One region of the Saccharopolyspora cebuensis genome, then DNA from elsewhere that is predicted to be linked to it. Evidence: riboswitches for the same ligand, from Rfam matches in the RefSeq annotation. Region 1 holds a riboswitch; each other region holds the start of a gene.

Region 1 (2,193 bases):
CCGCTGCTGGTAGGTCGCCGGGTCGATGCGCCCGGCGCGCAGCGCCGCGCGCGCCTTGCGGACGTCGGTGGTCTGCGGGAAGGAACCGATCGTGGTGCTCGGCAGCGGCGGCAACCGCAACGACCGCTGCTGGGCCGCCTGCCGCCCGGCGTAGTCACCGCGCCGCGCGTGCTCCGGGCGCAGCGAGTCCAGCCGGGCCCGGACCCGGTTGTCGCGCACCGAGTCGGCTCCGGCCCGGTCGGCGACCGCGCGCCGGGCGGCGGTGAGCTCGTCGGCCACCGCCTCGCGCCCGTCGCGCAGCGCCCGGCCGAGGACCACGACCTCGTCGACCTTCTGCCGCGCGAAGGCCAGCCAGGACGCCACCCGCGCGTCCACGGCGGTCTCGGCCTCGACGTCGTAGGGCACGTGCAGCAGCGAGCAGGACGTGCCGACCGCGACCTCGCCCGCCAGGCCCAGCAGGGTCGCGGCGGTGGACAGCGCGCCGTCCAGGTCGGTGCGCCAGACGTTGCGCCCGTCGACCAGTCCGGCGACCAGCGCCTTGTCCGCCAGGCCGCGCACCGACGGGAGCCGGTCCAGCGCCGACCGCCCGGCGACCAGGTCCACCGCCAGCGCCTCGACCGGGGTGGCGGCCAGCTCGCCGAGCGCCTCGCCCAGATCGCCGAAGTAGCCGGCCGCCAGGATCTTCGGCCGCTCGGTCAGCTCGCCCAGGCGCCGGTAGGCGGCGCGCAGCGCGGCCAGCTCGGCGGGGGAGCGGTCGGCGGCGAACGCGGGCTCGTCGAGCTGCACCCACTCCGCGCCCGCGCGGTGCAGCTCACCGAGCAGCTCGGCGTAGGCGGTCAGCAGGTCGTCGAGCCGGTCCAGCGGGCGGAACGACTCCGGCGCCTGGTCGTCCGATTTGGACAGCAGCAGGAAGGTCAGCGGCCCGACCAGCACCGGGCGGGTGGTCACGCCCGCTTCCAGGGCTTCCTGGTACTGGTCCACAGGGGACTGATCGGACAGCGAGAACCGCGTGTCCGGGCCGATTTCCGGGACGAGGTAGTGGTAGTTGGTGTCGAACCACTTGGTCATCTCCAGCGGCGGCGTGGACTCCACCCCGCGCGCCATCGCGAAGTAGGTGTCCAGCGGGCTCAGCCCGAGCGCGGTGAACCGTTCGGGCACCGCACCGAAGACGACCGCGGTGTCGAGCACCTGGTCGTAGTACGAGAACGTGTTGCCCGGCACCGAATCCAGTCCGGCCTCGTGCAGCGAGCGCCACGTGTCCACCCGCAGACCGCGGGCGACCTCCCGGAGTTCCGGCTCGCCGATCCGCCCGGCCCAGTAGCGCTCCAGGGCTCGTTTGAGCTCCCGGTCGGGGCCGATCCGGGGGTAGCCCAGCACGGTGGAACCGATCGTGGTTGTCAACGCTCTCTCCTCGCGAGCTCGACGACAGGGGTCCGAGACCGGGAGAGCGCAGGGCGCGACGGCGCGACGAGCTGCCGCGCGGGCGTCGTCCGGCAGGCCCTCCCGCGGGGCCTCGAACAGCGCGCACCGCTCCGGCGCGCGCACCGGTGGCAGGTCTTCGGACTCACGGGCGCTTCCCGGCGTCGCCGGGGATTCCTACTGGCCGTCGCTTCCCGGGCCTGGTGGCCCAGTGCTGATCCCGGTCGTGGACCGGGGACGGCGTTGGTTCCCGTTCACCGCTGCGGGGCAGTCCCGGATTCGCACCGGGTTCCCTCTTGCCTCGGCCGCTCCCGCCCGGTCGGGTGGGGGCGGCCGAACCACCAGCACGGATCAGGCTAGCCGCCGACCTCGCGTTGGCAAGGGCGCCCGCCGCCACGAGGGTCCCCGCGCACCGGGCGCGGCGCCCGTTGACGTCGCCTTTCGACCCGCCGCGCCACCGCGGTGAGATCCCGGACACACCGTCGCGCGGGCGCCCGCCCGCCGTCGAGCCGGACGGTCCGGTGGCGCGCGGCGTCACCGAGCACCGCGGCCGGCGCCTCGCGCGGACGCCCGCCACGTCGGTCCACCGGGGACGGGACCCTCCGCAGTGGGCGTCCGCTCAGCGCTGCGCCGGGTCGGCGGGGAGCCGGTCGAGGGGCATCCCGAACACCTCGCGGTAGGTCGCCAGCGCCTCGTCCTCGGTGAGGGTCCGCTCGGTGCGCTCGCCGTGCTCGGTGCGGACCAGTCGCGTTCCGCTGAGGGTGACCCGGCCCG
Region 2 (2,193 bases), on a different contig from region 1:
TGCTCGCGCACCGCCGGGAGCCGGGAGACGGCCGGGTCGCCGCGCAGGAAGTCGACCTTGGCCCGCAACGAGTCGCCCTCGCCGTCGCGGGTCAGATCACCGAGCACCAGCAGCGAGGGGTTGCGGGCCAGGATGTCCTCCCAGCCGATCTGCGGCCACATCGAGCGCTGGTCGGCGTAGGTGCCGCGGACCCCGAGGGTGCGCGCCATGATCGCCGGGGCACCGGTGCCGCCCGCCACGTACGGGGTTTCGGTGCGGGCGAACCAGAACAGCACGGAGGTCTCCGGCGGCAGGTCCAGCCCCGCCACCTTCCGCTGCGCCGCCGACACCCGGTCGCGCAGGTCCGCGATCAGCGCCTCGCCGCGCTCGGGCACCCCGAACAGCGTCGCGATCTCCCGCACCTCGCGGTAGATGTCCTCCAGCACCACCGGTTCGCCCAGCGGCGCCTCCTCCGGCAGGCAGTTGCTCGGCGACAGGTAGGTCGGCACGCCGAGCTGCCCGAAGCGCTCCCGCGAGGCGACCCGCTCATCGGTGAAGACGGCCTGGTAGGCGCCCAGCACGATGTCCGGTTCGGTGCTCAGCACGGTCTCGAACGACGGGGCGTTGTCGGCCAGCCTCGGCACCCGCGCGTTGGCTTCGGCCAGGTCCGGGTCCACCGGGTCGGTCCAGGTCGCGGTGCCGACCATCCGGTCCTGCAGGCCCAGCGACAGCATGATCTCGGTGGTGCTCTGGTTCAGGCTCACCGCGCGCTGCGGCGGTTGCTCGACCACGACCTCCCGGTCGCAGTTGGGCACGGACACGGCGCCGGGTGCCGGTGCTCCGGCCTCGGGTGCGGCGCAACTGGTGAGGGCGAGGGTGGCGAGGCTGGTCAGGACCACCGCGCGGCGGGTGCGCAAGACTACCGTCCTTCGCTCGGGGCTCGGTCGCGAAGCCCGGGTGCGAGCCGGGAAGCGGTGTGCGTCCCGGCGAGCCAGCAGGTCTTCGGGCTCGGGCTCGTACGGGCGAGGAGCCTTCCCGGGCCTGGTGGCCCAGTGGCACGTGTCCTCGCCCAGCACCCCTACCGCTGCGCGTCAGCTCCGGCTTCCGACCGGATTCCCCGTCCCGCTCCCGCGGGCACGACTGGCTCGCGCCTCACCCTAAGGGGTCCGGTCCGGGTGGCCTTGCGGGGTGCGCGCTCAGGCTTCCTCGGCCGCGCGCGCCCGCAGGTGGGTGGTCAGCGCCAGCGCGGCGACGACCAGCGCCACCAGGAAGGTCGTGCCGGTCAGCAGCGCCGCCCAGCCGACCCAGCCGCCGCCGGTCGCGCTGGCGTACTGGAAGGTCGCCGCGAGCCTGGTCACCTCGCCCGGTTCCAGCTCCCAGGTGACCGTGCCCGCGCTCTCCTCGCCGTTGGTGCTGGTGATCTCGCCCGGCGCGCTGACCTTGACCTCGACCGACGAGTCGGTGTTGGCCAGCGGGGTGAGGTCGGCCGAGGCCTCCAGGATCACCAGCGAGCCGCTGCGGGAGAGCTGGAACTGGTAGCGCGAGTCGTCCGGGGTGAGCGACTGGCTCAGCCGGGTCACCTCGTCGAAGCTCAGGCCGCGGAACGACAGGTGCGAGCCGACCCGGTCGCCCTGCGCGTAAGGCGTGATCCGCACCTGGTCGGCCAGGTCCTCGGGCGGGGTCAACTGGAACGGGACCTTCCCGTCGGCGGTCTGCGTGGTGATCACCAGCTCACCCGCGACGGCGTCCTCGCCGTCGATCGTGAGCGCCGCGTTCACGTGCAGGCAGCCGCTGGTGACCATCCCGACGAGCACCAGCAGCAGACCCAGCACCGCACCGCGGGCGGGGCCCGTTCGACGACCGCTCGTTGTCCGCTCCACCTGCCGAATCGTCGCACCGGCTGCGGGTTTTCGCCGGGTGCACGACCGCGCCGGAGGAATCCGGATGAGGCTCCGGCGGGCGACGACTAGCGTGGGCGGGCATGGCGACTGATCAGCAGGGCGTGCACGAGATCAGCGACCGGTTCGTCGACGAGCTGGCCGCGCTCGACCCCATTTCCGGCACCTTCCTCGGGCTGCCGGGTCACGACGAGGACATGACGGACTACTCGCCGGAGGGCCACCGGGCCCGGGCGGAGGCGGCGCGGCGCGCGGTCGCGGCGGCGCGCGAGGCCGTGCCCGCCGACGACGCCGAACGGGTCGCGCAGGCGGTGCT
Region 3 (2,193 bases), on a different contig from region 1:
CCGAGTGGTGTGGGCAACTCCCGGTCCGGGTGACCAGGGCCTCCGGCCCGATGCTGTGATATCCAGGTTCAGGTGACCCTCCAGCCGCTCGCGACCGCCGTCCACCGCGCCTACACCGCGGACCTGGACGCCGACGACTTCTACCGGATGCTGCGCCTGCGCGTCGACGTCTTCGTCGCCGAGCAGCAGTGCGCGTACCCGGAACTCGACGGCAGGGATCTGGAGGAGACCACCCGGCACTTCTGGATCGATTCCGCCGATGGTTTCGTGCTCGGCTACCTGCGCCTGCTGGAAGACCCCGACGGCGTCTACCGGATCGGCCGGGTGTGCACCGCCCAGAGCGCCCGCGGCCTCGGGCTGGGGCGCAAGCTGATGCGCGCCGCCGTCGCCGAGGTCCGGCGCAGCCCCGTCGTGCTCTCCGCGCAGACCTACGCCGTCGACTTCTACCGCTCCTTCGGCTTCGCCGAGGACGGGGAGGAGTACCTGGATGACGGCATCCCCCACGTCCCGATGCGCCGCGCCTGATCCCCCGCGCGCCTGATCCCCCACCCCGCAACGACGACGGCACCGCTGAGCTCCGAAAGGCGGCCGACGCCCCACCCACCTCACCCGAAAGGGAACTGAGTGAGGGGCACCCTTGCCCAAGTTACTTGGACAAGGGTGCCCCTCACCTAGTTCCCGAACGGGTGGGGTCCCTGACGTGGCGCTGGTCTCGGGTGTGTTGGTCCGGTGATCGGGGTCTGCGACGATGCCGGGTGATCCACGCGAGGGGTGCGGCAGGAAGCCGGTGCGAATCCGGCGCGGTCGGCGCCACTGTGACCGGGGAGCGGTCCGCCACCACGTGCCACCGGGCGATGCCTGGGAAGGCCGGCGGCCCGCGCCGATCCGGGAGCCAGGACACTGCGGCCCCTCCTTCCCGATACCCGGGGCGTCCGACACCCGAGGAAGGAACCCGGCATGACCGCTCCTCCGCGCGCCGCCGCGCGCTTCCCGTTCTCCGCCGTGGTCGGTCACGACGACCTCCGGCTCGCGCTGCTGCTCAACGCGATCCACCCGCGCATCGGCGGGGTGCTGGTGCGCGGTGAGAAGGGCACCGCCAAGTCGACCGCGGTGCGGGCGCTGGCGGGGCTGCTGCCCGCCCTCGACGTCGTCGAGGGCTGCCGGTTCGGGTGCGCCCCCGACGCGCTGGACGACCGGTGCCCGGACGGCCCGCACGACGCGGTGGTGGCCCAGCGCCGACCGGCCGGGCTGGTGGAGCTGCCGGTCGGGGCCACCGAGGACCGGCTGATCGGCTCGCTGGACCTGGAGCGCGCGCTGACCGAGGGCGTCCGCGCCTTCCAGCCCGGCCTGCTGGCCGCCGCGCACCGGGGCGTGCTCTACGTCGACGAGGTCAACCTGCTGCACGACCACCTGGTCGACCTGCTGCTGGACGCCGCGGCGATGGGTCGCGCGCACGTCGAGCGCGACGGGGTGTCGGTCTCGCACGCCGCGTCGTTCCTGCTGGTCGGCACGATGAACCCGGAGGAGGGCGAGCTGCGCCCGCAACTCCTGGACCGGTTCGGCCTGACCGTGCACGTCGCCGCCGCCCGCGAGGTCGCCACCCGGACCGAGGTGGTGCGCAGGCGGCTGGCCTTCGAGGACGACCCGGAGGGCTTCGCCGGGCAGTGGGCGGAGGCCGACGCGGAGCTGGCCCGGCGCATCGTCGAGGCCCGCGCCCGCCTGGACGCCGTGGTGCTGCCGGATTCCGAGCTGCGCCGCATCTCCGCGCTGTGCGCCGCGCTGGAGGTCGACGGGATGCGCGCCGACCTGGTGCTGGCCCGCACCGCCGTGGCGCACGCGGCGTGGCGCGGCGCGGACGCGGTGGCCGAGCAGGACGTCGAGACGGCGGCCCGGCTGGCGCTGCCGCACCGGCGCAGGCGCGACCCGTTCGACGAGCCGGGGATGGCGGAGGACCAGTTGCAGCAGGCCCTCTCCGAGGCGGCCGAGCACGCCGGGGACGGCGACGACGACCCGCCGCCGGACGGCCCGGGCGGCGGCGCTCCGGAGGACGGCGGACCCGACGACGGCGGTCCGGACGACGGCGGACCCGATGACGGTGGTCCCGATGATGGCGGTCCCGGGGCCGGTGCTCCCGGCAGCGGCGATGAGGGCGAGGGCGGCCGCAGCGGTGGCGCTGACGGCGACGAGGGTTCG
Region 4 (2,193 bases), on a different contig from region 1:
GCCGCAGCACCTTGTCGTCGAGCACGGATTCCGGCACCCGGTTGCCCTCCACCGCGGCGCCCAGCTCCCGCCACGGCCCACCCGGCCCGGGCATGGCCAGGTCCAGCCCGCCCAGCGCCGCGGCCTCCACCGAGCGGGTGGCGAACCAGTCCGACACCACCGCGCCGTCCCAGTCCCACTCGCCCTTGAGCACGTCGTTGAGCAGCCAGGAGTTCTCGGTCATGGACCGGCCGAGGACCGAGTTGCAGGCGGCCATCAGCGCCCACGGCCCGGCTTCGGCGATGATCCGCTCGAACGGGGCGAGGTAGACGTCCCGCAGCGTCCGCTCGTCCACCCGCACGTCGTAGGACAGCCGTTCGGTCTCGCTGTCGTTGGCCGCGAAGTGCTTCGGCGTGGCGGCCACGTCGCGGGACTGGACGCCCGCGACGACCTCGGCGCCCATCGCGGCGACCAGCAGCGGGTCCTCGGAGAAGTTCTCGAAGTGCCTGCCCGAGAACGGGGTGCGGTGCAGGTTGACGGTCGGTGCGAGCACCACGTGCACGCCGCGCCTGCGGGCCTCGTCGCCGAGCAGCCCGCCCGCGGTGCGCGCCGCCGCCCGGTCCCAGGTGGCGGCCAGCGCCGAGGCCACCGGCAGCAGCAGCGAGGCATCGCGCTCGTCGAAGGTGGGGCCGCGCACGCCGTGCGGACCGTCGGAGAGCACCAAGGGACGCAGCCCGATCTCCGGGAGCGGGTGCAGCGTCCACAGGTCCGCCCCGGTCAGCAACCGGACCTTGTCCGCGACGCTGAGCTGGGCGAGCAGCCTGCGCAATTCGGCCTCGTCGACGGCCCCCATGCCGGGATCCCCCTCTCCCCGTGGTCCGCCCCGCCAGTCTCGGCGACCGGTCCGGGCGTGTCGACCGGAAGCCCGACACACCGGTATGTGGCCATCCGAAAGAGGAGCTGACCCAAGATGTAGTGTGTGGCCGCTGGTGGTCCACCGGAGCGATCCGGTGGCGAAGAGGGAACCCGGTGCGAGTCCGGGACTGCCCCGCAGCGGTGAACGGGAACGACCGTCGTATCCGGCACTGGGCTCGTCGAGCCTGGGAAGCCACGACCAGTAGGCCGCCCGTGAGTCCGAAGACCTGCCACCGGTGGCACGCCGCGCGCGTGCCTGTCCGGGACCTCGAGGGCGGGTCCACGCGGACGACCGCCCCGCGGTCTCCCCGTGCGCCGTCGTGGTCCACCGAGCTCGCGAGGGAGAGAGCCCAAGTGACCGCAACACTCGCCACCCCGACCTGGACCCGGGTGTCCACCGTGGTCCAGCAGGCGTGCGACGGCCTGACCGGGGTATCGGCCGACGCCGTGCTGGCCGAGGTCCAGCGCACCATCTACGACGGCATCAGCGGTGACGAACTCGCGCTGGCGCAGATCATGGCCGCGCGCACCCTGGTCGAAGTCGAACCGAACTACTTCGCGGTCACCGCCCGGCTGCTGCTGGACAAGCTGCGCCGCGAGGTGCTGAGCCTGTTGGCCGGACAGCCGCGGGAAGCCGACCAGGTCGAAATGCGCGACCAGTACCCGGGCTACTTCGCCGACTACGTGCGCTTCGGCGTCGACGCCGGTCAGCTCGCCCCGGAACTGGCCTCGTTCGACCTGGACCGGCTCGGCCGCGCCCTGCTGCCCGACCGCGACCTCGCCTTCGGGTTCCTCGGCCTGCAGACCCTCTACGACCGCTACTTCCTGCACGTCGGCGGCACCCGCTACGAGCTGCCGCAGGCGTTCTTCATGCGGGTCGCGATGGGCCTGGCGCTGCGCGAGGACGACCGCGAGGCGCGCGCGATCGAGTTCTACGAGCTGCTGTCCTCGATGGACTTCATGTGCTCGACGCCGACCCTGTTCAACGCCGGGACCACCCGCCCGCAGCTCTCGTCGTGCTTCCTGACCACGGTGGACGACGACCTCGCCGCGATCTTCCACTCGATCAGCAACAACGCCCTGCTGTCGAAGTACGCGGGCGGGCTCGGCAACGACTGGACGCCGGTGCGCGGCATCGGCGCGCACATCCGCGGCACCAACGGCAACTCGCAGGGCGTGGTGCCGTTCCTCAAGATCGCCAACGACACCGCGGTCGCGGTCAACCAGGGCGGCAAGCGCAAGGGCGCGGTCTGCGCCTACCTGGAGACCTGGCACATCGACGTCGAGGAATTCCTCGAC

The links. Region 1 has a riboswitch for cobalamin ahead of metE (5-methyltetrahydropteroyltriglutamate--homocysteine S-methyltransferase). Riboswitches for the same ligand answer to the same signal wherever they lie in the genome.
Region 2: it holds a riboswitch for cobalamin, as region 1 does, so the genes downstream of both, ABD976_RS19500 (ABC transporter substrate-binding protein) here and metE (5-methyltetrahydropteroyltriglutamate--homocysteine S-methyltransferase) in region 1, are expected to answer to the same signal.
Region 3: it holds a riboswitch for cobalamin, as region 1 does, so the genes downstream of both, ABD976_RS00830 (VWA domain-containing protein) here and metE (5-methyltetrahydropteroyltriglutamate--homocysteine S-methyltransferase) in region 1, are expected to answer to the same signal.
Region 4: it holds a riboswitch for cobalamin, as region 1 does, so the genes downstream of both, ABD976_RS17395 (ribonucleoside-diphosphate reductase subunit alpha) here and metE (5-methyltetrahydropteroyltriglutamate--homocysteine S-methyltransferase) in region 1, are expected to answer to the same signal.

Annotation. Positions count from the first base shown of each region.
Region 1 is NZ_BAABII010000009.1:65,782-67,974, forward strand. Features, by position in the region: gene metE (5-methyltetrahydropteroyltriglutamate--homocysteine S-methyltransferase) at 1-1,401, opposite strand, end outside; cobalamin riboswitch at 1,533-1,777, opposite strand; gene ABD976_RS14355 (arylamine N-acetyltransferase family protein) at 2,039-2,193, opposite strand, start outside.
Region 2 is NZ_BAABII010000013.1:85,950-88,142, forward strand. Features, by position in the region: gene ABD976_RS19500 (ABC transporter substrate-binding protein) at 1-896, opposite strand, end outside; cobalamin riboswitch at 956-1,139, opposite strand; gene ABD976_RS19505 (DUF3153 domain-containing protein) at 1,176-1,859, opposite strand; gene ABD976_RS19510 (DUF885 domain-containing protein) at 1,961-2,193, shown strand, end outside.
Region 3 is NZ_BAABII010000001.1:184,946-187,138, reverse strand. Features, by position in the region: gene ABD976_RS00840 (S1 family peptidase) at 1-33, shown strand, start outside; gene ABD976_RS00835 (GNAT family N-acetyltransferase) at 73-525, shown strand; cobalamin riboswitch at 778-903, shown strand; gene ABD976_RS00830 (VWA domain-containing protein) at 958-2,193, shown strand, end outside.
Region 4 is NZ_BAABII010000012.1:2,719-4,911, reverse strand. Features, by position in the region: gene ABD976_RS17400 (glycoside hydrolase family 3 protein) at 1-832, opposite strand, end outside; cobalamin riboswitch at 953-1,143, shown strand; gene ABD976_RS17395 (ribonucleoside-diphosphate reductase subunit alpha) at 1,249-2,193, shown strand, end outside.